DNA from 2 places in the Arthrobacter humicola genome. Region 1 is predicted to be linked to the other one. Evidence: predicted binding sites of a transcription regulator. Region 1 holds the regulator's gene; the other holds the start of a gene.
What was found. The regulator LexA, encoded in region 1, represses DNA repair genes until DNA is damaged. The targets are predictions, from matches to a motif close to TCGAACANNTGTTCGA.
Positions count from the first base shown of each region.

Region 1 (8,582 bases):
GCCGAACGCAGGGGAGTCCCGCACCACCTCCTGGACATCCTGGACGTGACCGAGGAAGCGAGCGTCTCGGACTTCCAGCAGCAGGCCCGCGCCCTGATCGGAGACATCCACGCCCGCGGGAAGCGGGCCATCCTGGCCGGCGGCTCCGGACTGTACGTCCGTGCCGCGCTCGATGTCCTGGAGTTTCCCGGCACGGATCCAGATATCCGACGGCGCCTGGAGGTCGAACTGGAAACGGCGGGCCCCGCGCCGCTGCGGCAACGGCTGGAAGCCGTGGACCCCGTGTCGGCCGGCAGGCTCGGCGATGCCCGGCGCATCGTCCGCGCCCTGGAAGTCTTCGAACTCACCGGACGCCCGTTCAGCTCCTTCATGCCCGCCCGCGAGTACTTCCAGCCTGCCGTCCAGATCGGGCTCGAAGTCGACAGGGAACTGCTCCGGGAGCGCCTGGCCCTGCGGGTCCACGCCATGGTGGACCGGGGGCTGCTGGAGGAAGTCCGGCGGCTCGACGCCGCGGGGCTCCGCAACGGCAGGACCGCGCCACGGGCCCTCGGCTATGCCCAGTTCCTCCGGGTTCTCGACGGCACTTCCAGCCTCGAGCAGGCCACGGACGAAACGATCATCGCCACCCGGCAGTTCGCGCGCCGGCAACTGACCTGGTTCCGTGCCGATCCCCGGGTCATCTGGCTGGACTGGCAGGATCCCGCCCTGGTGGCCAGGGCCGCGGCCCTGTGCCGGACGGCGCCCGTTCCGCCGCCGCCGTAGCCTTCCCGTCACGGTGCCGGAGCTCTCCATACGGAACGGTAACCTTGGAGCATGGACGCATCCCAAGCCGTAACCGCCGCCCCTGCCGCCGGCGATACCGCATCCCTCAGCGGTCTGAAGTTTTCCAAAGGCCACGGAACAGGCAACGACTTTGTCCTGATCGCCGACCCCAACGGCGCACTGTCGCTCAGCCCCGAGCAGGTCGCGGCGCTCTGCGACCGGCACCGCGGCATCGGCGGCGACGGCCTGATCCGTGCGGTGCCCTCGCGGCTCCTGCCCGAGGGGCAGGAATTGCTGACCGCCCACCCCGACGCCGAGTGGTTCATGGACTACCGCAATGGCGACGGCTCACTGTCTGAGATGTGCGGCAACGGCGTCCGCGTCTTTGTGCACTTCCTCATCGCCGAAGGCCTCGTGAACCTGCCGGCCGGCGAATCCCTCGTCATCGGCACCCGGGGCGGCGTGAAGACGATCGTCCGCACCGCTGCCGGCTACGCCGTCGACATGGGGCCCTGGGCGTTCATTTTCCCGGGCGAGGCGACCGCGCGGGCCATGGATTCGCTCGTCAGCGCCGAGGGGCTGGAGGTGGCCAGGCCCGCACTGTCGGTCAGCATGGGCAACCCGCACACAGTGGTGGCCCTGGCCGAAATGGCCGAACTTGAGGCCACGCAGCTGTTCACCGCGCCCAAGGTGGATCCGACGCCGCCGCACGGCACCAATGTTGAATTCGTGGTGCCCTCCGAACCACTCGTCCACGACGGCACGGGCACCATCACCATGCGGGTCCACGAGCGGGGGGTGGGGGAAACCCAGTCATGCGGCACCGGTGCCTGCGCCGCCGCCGTCGCCATCCGCCACTGGGCCGGGCAGGGCGCGCCGGACGCGTGGAACGTTCACGTTCCCGGCGGAGCGGTCGGTGTGAAATTCTTCGTCGGCCCGGAGGGACACGAACACGTCGAGCTCAGCGGCCCGGCCGTGATCGTGGCTACCGGGACGCTTTCCTGACCCGAAGGATCCGGAACGACTTCGACGTGCTCTCACGGGTCACGGTGAAGCTGGAATCGAGCTCCGCCGCGAGCCAACGTTGCAGCGAATCCGAGCCGAGATTCTTCTGGACCACGAGCCACGCCGATCCGCCCGGCGCCAGCCGCGGAATCCACAGGCGCAGGAGCGCGTGAAGTTCGTCCTTGCCGATCCGGATAGGCGGGTTGGACCAGATGGTGTCAAAACGCAGTTCGGGGTCCACCGCCTCCGGCGTGCTGGCGGTGACGTTGGTGAGTCCCAGCAGTGCGGCGTTTTCGTTGGTCAGGGTCACGCAGCGCTCGTTCACGTCCACCGCGTAGACGCGGGAGTGCGGTGCCCGCAGGGCCATGGTCAGGGCAATCGGGCCCCAGCCGCAGCCGATATCAAGCAGGTTCCCCTGCGGAGCCGGAGCCGGGACATCGGCCAGCAGCACGGCCGTTCCCTTGTCGATCCCGTCCGGGCTGAAGATCCCCGAGGACGTCTGCAGCCGGCGCGTCTCACCGGCAAGGTCCACGGTGAGCGGCTTGCGGGTGAAGGGCCCGGCGGGCTGGGCGCTGAAATAGTGTGCAGACTCCATAATGGGCCAGATTAGTTGGCGGTCCACCCGAATGGGAAACCGGACGGGACGCGGAACGGCGTCCGGGCCCGGGTACGCAACGGAACGGCCGCGGTGCCAGGAAGGAGCGGCCGCCAAGCCTTGGAACGGGGCGTGAACGGTCCCGGCGGCCCGCCCCGAACGGCGCACCCCGGGGAGCTGACCGCGTGAACCGGGCGAGCTTCGGCGTCTGCTAGGCTTAAAAGCATGATCTTGATCTCCAAGTAGCCGGCACGGGTCTCATCCCGTCCCCGCAGCGACGCAGGTAAACGCCTTCCGCTCAGTGCTCCATCGCCATGTCGAGTTATCTCGCCGGCAGGTGCACGAAACACTTGGAATCCAGCCGCTTTTCTCGACAACGCCTTGACGGCGGCCCTTCTTTCCTTGACACCGTGCCTGGCCCGCTTCCGGGCCGGCCCGGCGGACGGCAATTACCTCACTGCGTTCCCCGCAGCCGGGCGCCTCGGGCGCCTCTCCCACCGAGCCGCTCTCTTCACCTAGCTGTTCTCTTTACCTAGCCCTTCTCTTTACCCAGCCAGCGCTCCGCCCGGAGCCAGCCCTGCCCCCGGCACCGTTGCCGCGGGCATTCCAGGAGGCCTGCATGACCCCTCGCCGTCAGCCCAGCGCGAATACCGCTCCACAGAGCACCAATCGGCACTATTCTGAAATAGCCGAACCCCTAAAGGAGACCATGACCAGCCAGCCCAACACCGGACCCGATTCAGCCGCCCAGGACATGAGCCCTGAGGAGATCCAGGCTGTTATCGACCGGATCCTCTCCAAGGACGCCCCTGCCCCGAACGCGGGCCGCGGCACCGGAGCCCACGACGCAGCCGGCACGAGTGCCGGCGGCCAGAAGGCGGTGTTCGGCACGGCACAGGCCATCTCGCGCCTGGACGACGTGTACACCAACTTCGACGGCGACCAGCAGGACCTTGAGGAACGCCACGCCCTGCGCCGCAAGGCGGGCCTGTCCACCGAACTCGAGGACGTCACCGAGGTCGAATACCGTCAGCTGCGCCTCGAACGCGTCGTCCTGGCCGGACTCTGGAGCGAAGGTACTCTCGCCGACGCCGAGAACTCCCTACGTGAACTTGCGGCCCTCGCTGAGACAGCCGGCTCCGAGGTCCTGGACGGGCTCGTCCAACGCCGGGCCAAGCCCGACCCCGGAACCTTCCTCGGCTCCGGCAAGGCGCAGGAACTCAAAGCCATCGTGATGTCCACGGGCGCCGACACCGTAGTGGTCGACGCCGAACTCGCCCCGTCCCAGCGGCGCGGCCTGGAGGACATCGTCAAGGTCAAAGTCATCGACCGCACCGCGCTCATCCTGGACATCTTCGCGCAGCACGCCAAGAGCCGGGAAGGCAAAGCACAGGTGGAACTGGCCCAGCTCGAATACCTGCTCCCGCGCCTGCGCGGCTGGGGCGAGTCGATGTCCCGCCAGGCCGGTGGCCAGGTGGGCGGCGCCGGCGCCGGCATGGGTTCCCGTGGTCCCGGTGAAACCAAGATCGAACTGGACCGCCGCCGGATCCGCACCCGCATGGCCAAGCTGCGGCGCGAAATCGCCGCCATGAAGCCCGCCCGGGAAACCAAGCGCGCCAACCGCCGTCGTAATGCCGTGCCGTCAGTAGCGATCGCCGGCTACACCAACGCCGGGAAGTCCTCGCTCCTGAACCGCCTGACCGACGCCGGGGTGCTGGTGGAGAACGCCCTGTTCGCCACGCTGGACCCCACCGTGCGCAAGGCAGAAACCGCCGACGGCCTCGGCTACACGCTGGCGGACACCGTGGGATTCGTCCGCTCGCTGCCCACCCAGCTCGTGGAAGCATTCCGCTCCACCCTGGAAGAGGTGGCCGACTCGGACCTCATCCTGCACGTCGTCGACGTCTCGCACCCGGACCCCGAGGGCCAGATCGCCGCAGTCCGGGCAGTCTTCAGCGAAGTCGACGCCCGCAAGGTTCCGGAAATCATCGTCCTGAACAAGGCCGACGCCGCCGACCCGTTTGTGGTCGAACGGCTCAAGCAGCGCGAACCGCGCCACGTGGTGGTCTCGGCACGCACAGGTGAAGGCATCCCGGAACTGCTCAAGGCCATCAGTGACGGCATTCCGCGCCCCGGCGTGAAGCTTGAACTGTTGATCCCCTACAACCGCGGAGATCTGCTCAACAAGCTCCACGAGACCGACGCTGAGATCCTCAGCCTCGAGCACGAGGAAACCGGCACCCGGGCCGTGGTGATGGTGCGCGAAGGACTCGCCGCTGAACTGGATCCCTTCATCAGCAATGACTGAGGCTGCGGTGACCAAAGCCAAGGCCGGATCCCCGGACGCCGGGGCCGCTGACGCGGAACCGGCCGATGGCGGGACGGGCGAGGACGCCGCGGGCGGCAACACGGCCGGCGGGACCGGCGAGGCGTTCGTGATTGAGCTGCTCGACCGTGCCGTGTCCGGCATGGGTGGCCAGAGCCGCGACGGCCAGCACGAAATGGCCCGGCAGGTGGCGCGCGCGATCGACAGCGGCGACCACCTGCTGGTCCAGGCCGGCACGGGCACCGGCAAGTCTCTGGCGTACCTGATTCCGCTGATCGCCCACTCGCTGACCAGCAACAAGCCCACCCTGGTCTCCACCGCGACCCTGGCACTGCAGACTCAGATTGTCGGCCGCGACCTGCCCCGGCTGCTCAAGACGATCACCCCGGCCCTGGAGCGGCCCGTCAAGGTTGCCCTGGTGAAGGGCCGGTCGAACTATGTGTGCCGGCACAAGATCGAGGGCGGCTTCCCGTCCGAGGAACCGTCTGAGGGACAACTGTTCTCCCTCGGCGAGGACACGTCCGTGCCGCACTTTGCCGCCGCGCTGGGCGGGCCGTCCTCCCAGCTCGGCAAGGAAGTCGTGCGCCTGCGCGAATGGGCGGAGGAGACGGTCACGGGAGACCGGGACGAACTCATGCCCGGTGTCACGGACCGGGCCTGGCGGCAGGTCTCCGTCACGTCCATGGAGTGTCTCGGCGCGCAAAAGTGCCCGCTCGCGGCCGAATGCTTCAGTGAACTGGCCCGGCAGAACGCCGCCGATGCCGACGTCGTGGTCACCAACCATGCCATGCTCGCCGTCAGCGCGTTCGAAGGCCTGGCGGTCCTGCCTGAGTACGGCGTCGTGGTGGTGGACGAGGCCCACGAACTGCAGGACCGCGTCACAGGCGCAGTCTCCGGCCAGCTCTCCGTCGCGATGGTCCACGCCGCTGCCTCCGGGGCCCGGAAGCACACCGGCATCACCGTGGACGCCCTGAACAATGCCGCCTCCCACCTGGAACTCGCCATCGACGGTGTCCCCAGCGGGTTGATGCCCAACGGCCTGAACACCGAGCAGCTGGACTGCATCGACCAGTTGCGCGACGCCTGCCGCGCCGCGCTCTCCGATTCCAAGGGGGACAGCTCCACGACGGCCGACGGCGGTCGCCAGCTCGCCCGGTCCCGCCTCATGGTCATCCTGGAACTCTGCGAACGCCTCCTGGCCGCGCGGGAAAACCGCGAAGTCGTGTGGTTCTCCCGCAATAGCAGCTTCGACCCGGCGCAGGGCTACTCCCAGCCGGACGAGACCGCGCCGGCCTTGATCAATGTGGCTCCGTTGAGCGTCGCGGGGCGGTTGCGTGAAGGACTGTTCGCGGACCACACCGTCATCCTGACATCCGCCACGCTCGCCATCGGGGCGGCGTTCGAGCCGGCCGCCGGAGGCCTCGGCCTGGTCGGCAGCGGCGCCCCGAGCTGGACCGGCGTCGACGTCGGGTCCCCGTTCGACTATCCGAAGCAGGGCATCCTCTATGTCGCCCAGCACCTGCCCAAGCCCGGCCGCGGCACGTCCCCGGAGGCCCTGGACGAACTCGAGAAACTGATCCGTGCCTCCGGCGGGGGCGCCCTGTGCTTGTTTTCCTCCCGGCGGGCGGCGGAGGAGGCCGCCGAGGCGATGCGGCCACGGCTGGGCCTCAGCATCCTGTGTCAGGGGGAGTCGAGCATGACGGCGCTCGTGCGGCAGTTTGCCGACGAGCCGGACACATGTTTGTTCGGCACGATGTCCCTGTGGCAGGGTGTCGACGTTCCCGGGGTGTCCTGCCGCCTGGTGGTCATTGACAGGATTCCGTTCCCGCGGCCGGACGACCCGCTCATGACAGCACGTTCCCGAGCGGTGGCGCAGGCCGGCGGCAACGGCTTCATGTCCGTCTCGGCCACGCACGCCGCAATCCGCCTGGCGCAGGGCGCCGGCCGGCTGATCCGCTCGACCTCGGACAAGGGTGTGGTGGCGGTGCTGGATTCGAGGCTGTCCACGGAGCGCTACGGCGGGTTCCTCCGCGCCGCGCTTCCGCCGTTCTGGCCCACCACGGATCCTTCGATCGCCGTGGCCGCCTTGAAGCGCCTGGCGAAGGACTCCGGAAAGGACTAAAAAGCAGGGGCCGGAGCCGTGGCTCCGGCCCCTGGAAGCCGTTCCGGGGGTGGCTGCCCCGGGAGGCCTGCCACGGGGTGGCTAGAGGGAGCGGAGCACCGAGACGACCTTGCCCATGATCACGGCGTGGTCGCCGAGGATGGGCTCGTACTGGGTGTTTTGCGGCAGCAGCCAGGTGTGGCCGTCGCGCTGGCGGAACGTCTTGACCGTTGCTTCATCATCGAGCAGCGCGGCCACGATGTCGCCGTTCACGGCGTCGCCCTGGCGGCGGACAACCACCCAGTCGCCGTCGCAGATGGCGGCATCGATCATCGAGTCGCCGGCCACCTTGAGCATAAAGAGTTCGCCGTGGCCCACCAGCTGGCGCGGCAGGGGCATGACGTCCTCCACCACCTGGTCGGCGAGGATCGGTCCGCCGGCCGCGATGCGTCCGACGAACGGCACCATTGCCGTGTCGGTGGCGCTGGCGAGTTCCGTCACGGAGAGGCCACCGACGGCCCGGAGGCCGCTGGACTTCTCGACGCCCGAAATGGCCCTCGTACCCTCGTCCAGGGTCAGCGGCATGAGCACTTCCATGGCCCTTGGACGCTTTGGGTCGCGACGCAGGTACCCGAGCTTTTCCAGTTGGGACAGCTGATGGGTCACGCTCGACAGGCTGGCGAGTCCGACGGTGTCGCCGATTTCGCGCATGGACGGCGGGTAGCCGTTGTCACTGACGGAGCGCTGGATCGTTTCCAGGATTTTCTTCTGCCGGACGGTCAGGCTCTTGGGGGCCCGGGCAGGCTGGGCGCTCCGTGAACTGGCCCGGCCGCCGGTGGCTTGTGCTGCCATGTTCGCCAACGCCTTTCCGTTCCACCCGGCCGCCGTGGCTGCTGTCACCGGGAACTTCCGGCCTGAAATGTCAGACCCTCCTGATCAACTACCGATGAACGAGTTCACAAGCTGTTGTTCTTTCCCTCAAAAGTAGGCCAGCGGCAGAGCTTTTTCAAACATTTGTTCTAGCGAGTCTCGACATCGTTCGTTACTAAGTGCTAAAACAGAACTAGCAAAGTTCGAATATGTGTTCGATTCAAGGATTTGCGAGTCGAGTGCATTCTTCGGTTCTATGTTCGAAGGTTCGGCCGGTTGGCGGCGAGTATGTGGAGAACGCCGGCGGCACCGTATGGTCCAGGAGGGCTCAGTTCATGTCAGCAGCAAGCGCGTTTCACAGCACTTTTGATCACAGCATCACGGACCGCGGGGTCACCCGGCGGCCGAAGCAGGCGCCGCTGCGGCTCACCCGGCGCGGACGGTTCGTCTTCTTCGGGATCCCGCTGATCCTGCTGGCAGCGCTCATCTTGTCGTTCAGCGGATTCCTCAACGCTCCGGCCAAGGCGGCGGATTCCGCGGACCAGCTCAATGTGACGCCCACTGTTTCCGTGACAGTCCAGCCGGGGGAGTCCCTCTGGGCCATTGCGGGGACCGTCGCGCCGGAACGCGATCCCCGTGACGTCGTGGCCGATATCGTGCAGCTGAACAACCTTGACGCTGCGCGTGTAATGCCGGGCCAGCAGCTGTTCGTTCCGTCCAAGTAGGTACCGCCGGCGCCCGTCCCGGGCGTCACAGTTTCAGCGCCCGTCCCGCTTCCACTTAAACTGGTCACGTGACTGACCAGCTTGAGCGCCTCAACCGACTGCCCCTCCGAACCAATCTGCGCGGCCTGCGACCGTATGGCGCACCCCAGCTGGACGTCCCCATTCTGCTCAACGTCAACGAGAACACCCATGGTGTCC
Region 1 covers NZ_BAAAQB010000010.1:53,280-61,861, reverse strand. Annotated here, with positions in the region: gene miaA (tRNA (adenosine(37)-N6)-dimethylallyltransferase MiaA) at 1-762, shown strand, start outside; gene dapF (diaminopimelate epimerase) at 814-1,767, shown strand; gene ABD243_RS04245 (class I SAM-dependent methyltransferase) at 1,748-2,362, opposite strand; gene hflX (GTPase HflX) at 3,072-4,670, shown strand; gene ABD243_RS04235 (ATP-dependent DNA helicase) at 4,663-6,810, shown strand; gene lexA (transcriptional repressor LexA) at 6,892-7,641, opposite strand; gene ABD243_RS04225 (LysM peptidoglycan-binding domain-containing protein) at 7,995-8,384, shown strand; gene ABD243_RS04220 (histidinol-phosphate transaminase) at 8,453-8,582, shown strand, end outside.

Region 2 (8,582 bases), on a different contig from region 1:
GGGCCATGATGCCGTCGATGACGTCGGAGAAAATGAAGGCCGTGATGAACAGGGTTCCCCAGAAGAGCTGCCCGAGCGGGTAGAACACGAGCGCGCCGACCACCACACCCAGCGTGCCCACCACGGTCACGGCGTCCGGGGAGACACCGATCTTCAGCAGCCAGCGGGCCACCGGAGAAAACAGCGCGGTGAAGAACCCGCGCGCGTGCCTGTTAAGCATCCTGCTCCCCGGCTGCCTCTTGCTCCGCGGGCACTTCCTCCGGCCAGGCGTCGGCCACCTGCTGGCGAACCTCGCCGAGCGTCTGCGTGATCGCCTTGGTCTGGGCAATGATGGGGAAGAAATTCCCGTCCCCGCCCCAGCGCGGCACCACATGCTGGTGCAGGTGGCCGGCGATACCCGCCCCGCCGGTGACGCCCTGATTCATGCCCAGATTGAAGCCGGTGGGGTTGGCGACCTTACGCAACACCCGCATGGCCGTCTGGGTCAACTCGGCGAATTCCGCCGTTTCCTCGACCGTGAGATCGGTGTAGTCGGGGATGTGCCGGTAGGGGCATATCAGCAGGTGACCCGGGTTGTACGGGAAGAGGTTCAGCACCACGTAGCTGGTCCGTCCCCGGTACACGATCAGGGAGTCCTCGTCCTCCCGCTCGGGCGCCACACAGAACGGGCAGTCGTCCACGTTCTTGAACTGGTGCTGGCCCCCCTTGATGTACGCCATCCGGTGCGGGGTCCACAGACGCTGGAAAGCGTCCGGGACCCCGGCCAGGCCGAAGTCGTCCGTCACGGCGTGGTCGCCCGGATACTCCGGCCCGGCCCCTGTGGATTCCTGCACGCGCTGCCCTTCCGTCTGCCTAGCTGGTCCGGTTGCGGACAGCGTCGACGATCCGCTGGACGGCTTCGGCGACGGGCACGCCGTTGTCCTGGCTGCCGTCACGGAAGCGGAAGGACACCGCTCCCGCCTCGGCGTCGTCTCCGCCGGCGATCAGCACGAACGGGATCTTGTCCTTGCTGGCCGTGCGGATCTTCTTCGGGAAGCGGTCCGAGGAGATGTCCACCTCGGCGCGGATGCCGGCTGCCTTGAGCTGGCCGACGACGTCGAACATGTAGTCGTTGAAGGCCTCCGCCACCGGGATGCCCACCACCTGCACGGGAGCCAGCCAGGCCGGGAAGGCTCCGGCGTAGTGCTCGGTCAGCACGCCCATGAAGCGCTCCACCGAGCCGAACAGGGCGCGGTGGATCATCACGGGCCGCTGGCGGGTGCCGTCGGCGGCCTGGAACTCGAGTTCGAAGAGTTCGGGCAGGTTGAAGTCCAGCTGGATGGTGGACATCTGCCAGGTGCGGCCGAGCGCGTCCTTGGCCTGGACCGAGATCTTGGGGCCGTAGAACGCGGCTCCGCCCGGATCCGGGACCAGCTCCAGGCCGGAGGCTTCGGCCACCTCGGCGAGGGTGCGGGTGGCTTCCTCCCACGTGGCGTCGTCGCCGACAAACTTGTCCGGGTTCTTGGTGGAGAGTTCGAGGTAGAAGTCATCCAGGCCGTAGTCCTTGAGCAGCCCGAGGACGAAGTTCAGCGTGGTGGTGAGCTCGTCCTTCATCTGCTCGCGGGTGCAGTAGATGTGGGCGTCGTCCTGGGTCATGCCCCGAACGCGCGTCAGTCCGTGGACCACGCCGGACTTCTCGTAACGGTAGACCGAGCCGAACTCGAAGAGCCGCAGCGGCAGTTCGCGGTACGAGCGCCCCCGGGACCGGAAGATCAGGTTGTGCATCGGGCAGTTCATCGGCTTGAGGTAGTAGTCCTGGCCCGGCTTGCGGACCGTGCCGTCCTCGTTCAGTTCCGCGTCGATGTGCATGGCCGGGAACATGCCTTCGCGGTACCAGTCCAGGTGGCCGGAAACCTCGTACAGGTGGCCCTTGGTGATGTGGGGGGTGTAGACGAACTCGTAGCCGGCGTCGACGTGGCGCTGCCGGGAGTAGTCCTCCATGGCCTTGCGGATGATGCCGCCCTTGGGGTGGAAGACCGGCAGGCCGGAGCCGAGCTCGTCCGGGAAGGAGAACAGGTCCAGTTCCGCGCCGAGTTTGCGGTGGTCGCGGCGCTCGGCCTCGGCGATGCGCTCCTGGTAGGCCTTGAGCGCATCCTTGGTGGGCCAGGCGGTGCCGTAGATGCGCTGCAGCTGCTGGTTGTTCTGGTTGCCCAGCCAGTAGGCGGCCGAGGACCGGGTCAGGGCGAAGGCGTTGGAGATCAGCTTGGTGTTCGGCAGGTGCGGGCCGCGGCACAGATCGCACCAGATGCTGTCGCCGCTCTTGCGGTCCACGTTGTCGTAGATGGTGAGGTCGCCGGCGCCCACCTCGACGTTGACGCCCTCGCCGGCGTCGGCGGCGTCGTTCTTCTTGCCCAGGAGCTCAAGCTTGTAGGGCTCGTCCTTCATCGCCTCGCGGGCCTCGTCCTCGGTGACGACGCGGCGCACGAACTTCTGGTTCTGGTTGATGATCTTCTGCATCATCTTTTCCAGGGCCTTCAGGTCCTCCGGGGTGAACGGTTCCGCGACGTCGAAGTCGAAGTAGAAGCCGTCGGTGATGTAGGGGCCGATGCCGAGCTTCGCGTCGGGGCGCAGCTGCTGCACGGCCTGGGCCATGACGTGGGCAGTGGAGTGGCGCAGGACGTTGAGCCCGTCCGGGGAATCAATGGTGATGGCCTCGACCGTGGCGTGCTCGGGAAGGGGCTGGTCCAGGTCCTTCAACTCGCCGTTGACGCGGGCCACAACAACATCGCGGCGCTCAAAGAAGAGTTCCGCGCCGGTGGTCCCGGTAGTCACCTTGGTCTCTTCGCCGTCGACGAGAAGGGTGATCTGCTGGGCATCTGACACGGGTGTCTCCTATTCAAAGTTAAGGCTTCGTAGCTTGTGGCGTACGGGGACCACAGCCAGCCTCGTCCATGCTATCGGTTTCTCCAGAGGCCAACCAACGCGCCACGGGTGCGGCGGCGCCGCAGGCGCAGCGCTATTGCGGCCGCGCCGCAGGCCGGTCAGCCGCCCAGCCCGGTAATGGCGAGGTTCCTGCTGATCCCGTCCAGGGGGCCGGGCAGGGGAACGGACAGCTCCGGCCCGGGATAGGCGGGGGACCCCGGCGCCGCTACCGGAAACGGCAGGGTTTCGGGGCGGCTGAGGTCCCAGGCCATGGAGGCGCTGATGCTGATCCCCCGCGGCCCGGTCCGGCGGGTGGTGCCGCGGATCAGCAGCAAACGGGTCCCGAACAGCAAGGACCCGGACTGCTCCTGCGCCTCGTGGAAGAAGACCGAATCCACGCAGCCCGTGCCGTCGTCGACGCTGATGAACACCACCCGGCGGCCGCCGCGCATGGGCGGGGTCTGGGTGGCCACCCGCACCCCGGCGACCAGCACCTCCGTGCCGTTGCGCAGTCCCAGCAGCTTGTCCGCGGTGGTGACGCCGAACCGGTCCAACAGCGGACGGTGGCTGGTCATGAGGTGCTCGCTGACGTCCACGGCCATGAGGTCCAGTTCCGCCCGCACGTTGTCCACCATGCTGGGCGCGGGCAGCACCGCCTTGAGGTTCTTCAGTTCCACGTCACCCAGCGGCAACGCCAGCTGGCCCTCAATGACCTCCACGCCCTTCCGGTGCGGGCGGGCCTGGAGCTTTTGCAGGTGCTGGACCAGATCCGCCCGGTTCGCCGCTCCCCCGGACGCCCGGTGCAGGGTGTCGAAGGCGCCCAGCTGGGCCAGGCGCTGGATACTCGGCCTGCTCAGCCGCGACCGGGCGCGCAGGTCCGCCAGGGAATCGTAGGGCTGGCCGGCCACAATCCGCTTCAGCTCGGCGGCGGAGAGCCCAAAGATGCCGTTCAGGCTCAGCCGGATGCCCAGCTTGCCCCGGTCCGGCCCGGATTCCACCCGTTCCACCCGGTACTCGGCCTGGCTCCGGTTGATGTCGAGGGGAAGGATGGGGATGCCCAGCCGGCGCGCCTCGGCCACGAGCAGGCGTTTGGGGTACATGCCGGGGTCGTGCTCCCAGAGCCCGGCCAGGAAAGCCTCCGGGTGGTGCGCCTTGAGCCAGGCCGACTGGTAGGTGGGCACGGCGAAGGCGGCTCCGTGGGCCTTGCAGAACCCGAAGCTGCCAAAGGCCTTCAGCGTGCCCCAGACCTTGTCCACCACCTCGGGACTGTAGTTCCGGGCCCGCGCCTCCTTCCGGAAGAACTCCTCCACCTTGGCCTCCAGGACGTCGTTGCCCAGCGCCCGGCGGAATTCGTCGGCGCGCGCCAGCCCGCATCCGGTCATGACGTCGAAGGTTTTGAGGATTTGTTCGTGGAAGACGGTGACCCCGTGGGTCTCCTTGAGGACCGGCTTGAGGTCGGGGTGCGGGTAGACCTCGGGGGCGAACCCGTGCCGGTGCTCCAGGAAGGGCCGGACCATGTCGGATTTCATCGGGCCGGGCCGGAACAGCGAGATGTCAATGATGAGATCGTTGAATTCCCGGGGTGCCATCTTGCCGATCAGTTCGCGCTGGCCCGGGGATTCGATCTGGAAACAGCCCAGGGTGTGGGTGCTGCGGATCAGTTCAAAGGTCGGTTCGTCATCGAGCGGGACCGCGTTGAGGTCGATGTGCCCGTCCTCGGCAATGTAATCCGGGCCCGTCCCGTCCGGACCGGCCTGATGTGCGCCGGCGGCCACTACCTCGGCCTTGGAGGGGTGGAGCCGGATAACCTCCCGGACGGCGAAGGCCATGGCGCTCTGCATCCGGACGCCCAGGACATCGAGTTTGAGCATGCCCATGGGGTCCATGTCGTGCTTGTCGAACTGGCTCATGGGCAGGCCCAGGCCGCTGGGCTGCACGGGGGTGCGGTCCAGCAGGGTGGCGTCGCCGAGGATAACGCCGCACGGGTGCATGGAGATGTGGCGGGGCAGCCGGTCCAGCCGTTCCGTGAGGTCCACCAGCAGGTCCAGCTGCTGGTTTTCGCTGAAGCCGCGCTGCTCCACCCGGTCGGCGAATTCCTTCAGTTCGGGTTTCTCCACGAGGGCTTCGCGGAAGTGCCGGGCCGAGAACCGCCACAGCTGCTTGGCGATTTCCCCGACCTCGCCGTCGTCCATGCCCAGGGCCAGGCCGGCGTCCCGCACGGCACCGCGAGCGCGGTAGCCGTTTTGCATGCTCATCAGCGTGACGCGTTCGGCTCCGAAGCGCTCAAAGATCTTCCGGTAGACGTTGTGCCGTTCTGCGCTTTCGACGTCGATGTCGATGTCGGGCAGCGTGGCGCGGTCACGGGAGAGGAAGCGTTCAAAGATGAGGTCGTGCTGGAGCGGGTTCACCTGGCTGATGTCGATCAGGTAGTTGACCAGGCTGGAGGCGCCCGAACCGCGGGCGGCCGCCCGGACGCCCATGGCCAGGATCATCCGTGAGACTTCGGCGACGGTCAGGAAGTAGGAGGCGAAGCCCAGTGAGTCGATGATCCGGAGCTCGTGTTTCAGCCGGGTCCGCATCTGCTGTTCCCGCTGCCCGGAGATTCCCGGGAAGCGGCGGCCGATGCCGGCCTCACAGCGCAGGGTCAGCTCTGCGAGCGCGTCGCCGGCGATCCCGATCACGGACGCTTCCGGGACCACGGGCTGCTTCCAACCCATGTCGGCCACGGGGTCCATGCGGCAGCGGTCCGCGAGCGCCTCGGTCTGGGCGAGGAGCCGTTTGAGGTCCGCCGTGCCGTACCCGGCGGCGTGGATGATCTCCTTGGCCAGTTCGAGCATCCGGGCCGCCGATTTGAGCCAGCCCTGCCCGTTGGGCTGCAGCAGCGGGGCGGCGGAGAGCTCGGGCAGGGATTTGAGCGTCCGGGCGGAGTCCAGCACGTCGGCGGTGGCCGCGCCGTCCTCGGCGACATACCGCACGGCGTTGCTCAGCACGGCGGGCACCCCGTGTTCCGCGGCGAGTTTGAGCATGCGCACCGCGTGGGCGGTGCTCAGCGGTTCCCCGGGCGGGCTGAGCTGGGAAACGACTTCCGCCGCCAGCGTCCCGGGGGGCATGGCGTCCAGCCAGCGTTTGAACAGGGTGCGCGGCCGCAGGTACCGCCGGCCGCCCATGGCACGGCCGACGTCGGAGTCCGGACCGATCAGCACCGTCAGGACCGGCTGCAGGGTTTCCGGGTCCAGGGTGCGGGAGGCCAGTTCGGCCCGGGTGACGGCCACCGGAACCGCTCCCTGCGCCTTGCCCGTGGTACGGGCATGGGCGTCGGAGATCAGCCGGCACAGCGCCCGGTACCCGGCGCCGTTGTTGTGTCCGTGCGCCAGCACGACGACGCGTCCCCCGAGCTGGGCGCGGAGGTCGCCGTCGTCGTCAAAGACCGCGAGGTCCACCCCGACGATCGCATCCAGCCCGGCGGCCATGCACGCCTTCAGGTGCTTGACGGTTCCGTAGAGCCCGTCACGGTCGGTGCAGGCCAGCGCGGTGGCGCCGTCGGCGGCTGCGGCCGCGGCCAGTTCCTCCGGCCATGAGACGCCGTAGTGGGCGCTGAAGGCGGTGGAGACGTGCAGATGGGTGAAGCTCATGCTGTTTCGGGCTTCCGGTGGGGCTGCAGGGCGTCGTGGATTCGCACGAGCCGCCACCGGCCGCTGCTGACGTGCCGGCTCAGGTCAAGGGTGAGGGTGGGCTCCGCCGCGTCCTCCCCGTCGGCACGCACCTGGACCCGCCAGATCTCGTGGTCCACCAGGCCCGGACCGCTCCCGAGGGGTGCCCGGCTTTCCTCCGTCCACCACTGGCGGCGTTCATACCAGCGGACCGGTTCCGCGCAGACCGTGTAGTGCCGGGCCGCCCAGTCAAGCCGCAGGGGCTGCCCGGAGGGCGTGCAGGCGACATCCACGGACTCGCTGAACATGCCCACGTTGCCTCCCGACCCAGTCCGGGCTGGAGCCGGCCCAGTCCCCGCTTTCACGCCACTGCATTCACGCCACTGCATTCACGATATTCGAACATATCTTCGAATAAAGCCAGTCTACGTCGGAGTGGCGACAAAACCCATTCCTTGCGGCATTGCACCGGATGCATGATGGCACAGTGGACTGCGTCGGCCAGAGCTCACTGGTACCGCAGAGTAGGCTTCTTGAACCGGCATTGCAGCGCCGCGGTGCACGGCACATCTATGGGGGTAGAAAAGTGAAGCATCAAAGCCTGAGGACTGCTGCCGCGGTGGGAGCAGTCCTTTTTCTGGGAGCGGCACCGGCCGCGGCGGCCCCCGCGGAGGTTCTCGACGTCGGCGGGACACCGGTCGGGGTGGTAGTTGGTCCTGACGGCACTGCGTACGTGGGAAATTACGGCGCGGCCGGCGGCATCCGGGTGATACCGCCGGGAGCGCCCCAACCCGCCCGCACCATCAGCACGGGCAACAATGTCTCCGGGATCGCGCTGGCCCCGGACGGCACCCTGTACGTGGCCCAACGAGACAGCGCCACGGGCCAGGACGTGGTGGGCGTCATCCCTACCGGAGCGGCGGCTGTCGCCCGGAGCATTCCGGTGTCGCGCGGGAACCACCTGATCGCCGCCGGACCCGACGGCACGGTCTTCGTTCCGAACCCTGCCGAACGCACCGTATCGATCATCGCGCCCAGGGCATCGACGGTGGACCGCACCGTCACGGTCGGCGCCGGCCCGGTGGAAGTGGCAGTGACGAAGGACGGCACCGCGTTCGTGACGAACCAAGAGGGCGGGACGGTCTCGGTGATCCCGCCCGGGGCGAACACCGTCTCACGGACCATCCAAGTCAGCTCCACCCCCGGAAAGACAGAGAACCCCCACGGGATCGCCGCCGGACCGGACGGGACAATCTATGTCACCAACATCAGTTCCAATCACGTCGCTGTCATCACACCAGGCGCCGACACCGTGGCCTACACCATCTACGTCCCGGGCGGACCCACGGAGGCAGCCGTCGGGCAAGACGGGACGCTCTACGTGGCCAGCGCCCTAAGCCCCGCCCTGTCCGTAATAACGCCGGGCGCCACAGCAACGGGCCCCTCCATCCCAACGGAGAACAACCCCGGCCACCTCGCGGTAGCCCCGGACGGGACCATCATCGTGGCGAGCCCGGGCAACGGCGCCAACAACGGCTCCGTGTCCCGCTACGCACCGGCCTCCGGCAGCCCCCAGCCCCAAGAGACGCAGGCTTCCACCGGGACCCGAGCCGCCGACGGGGCGGCAAGCCCCTGGAACACTCCGGCTGGCATCGCCGGCGCCGCAGCTATCGCCGTCGCCCTATTCATCGTGCTATTCACCGTGGCCGCGGGACGCCGCAGGAAGGCAGCCCTACGCGACCACGTCAATGGGACCGGGGACGGCACCGCCGATCCCCACGCCGCGAACGAGCTGCTCCGCAGACCACCGACAGATCAGGGGTGGACGGACGCAGGTGCAGGTAGCAGGATTGAGCCATGAGCTCCCACAACGCACTCCTGAAGCACGTAAGCATCGCCGCCAAGGATTCAACCTTGGTGGCGACTTTTGATATAGACGGCAATATCCCCGGCCAGGGCGCCTATGTGGTGGGGCTCGTGGCGGCAACCCCGGACCATTCCCATCAGCGAAGAATGGGGATCGAGTTCATG
Region 2 covers NZ_BAAAQB010000041.1:147,611-156,192, reverse strand. Annotated here, with positions in the region: gene pgsA (phosphatidylinositol phosphate synthase) at 1-220, opposite strand, end outside; gene ABD243_RS17360 (HIT family protein) at 213-833, opposite strand; gene thrS (threonine--tRNA ligase) at 853-2,862, opposite strand; gene ABD243_RS17350 (DNA polymerase III subunit alpha) at 3,021-6,533, opposite strand; gene ABD243_RS17345 (DUF6504 family protein) at 6,530-6,865, opposite strand; gene ABD243_RS17340 (Vgb family protein) at 7,138-8,412, shown strand; gene ABD243_RS17335 (hypothetical protein) at 8,409-8,582, shown strand, end outside.
Region 2: a site for LexA is predicted at 6,950-6,965, ahead of ABD243_RS17345 (DUF6504 family protein). Genes of this name have one in related genera too.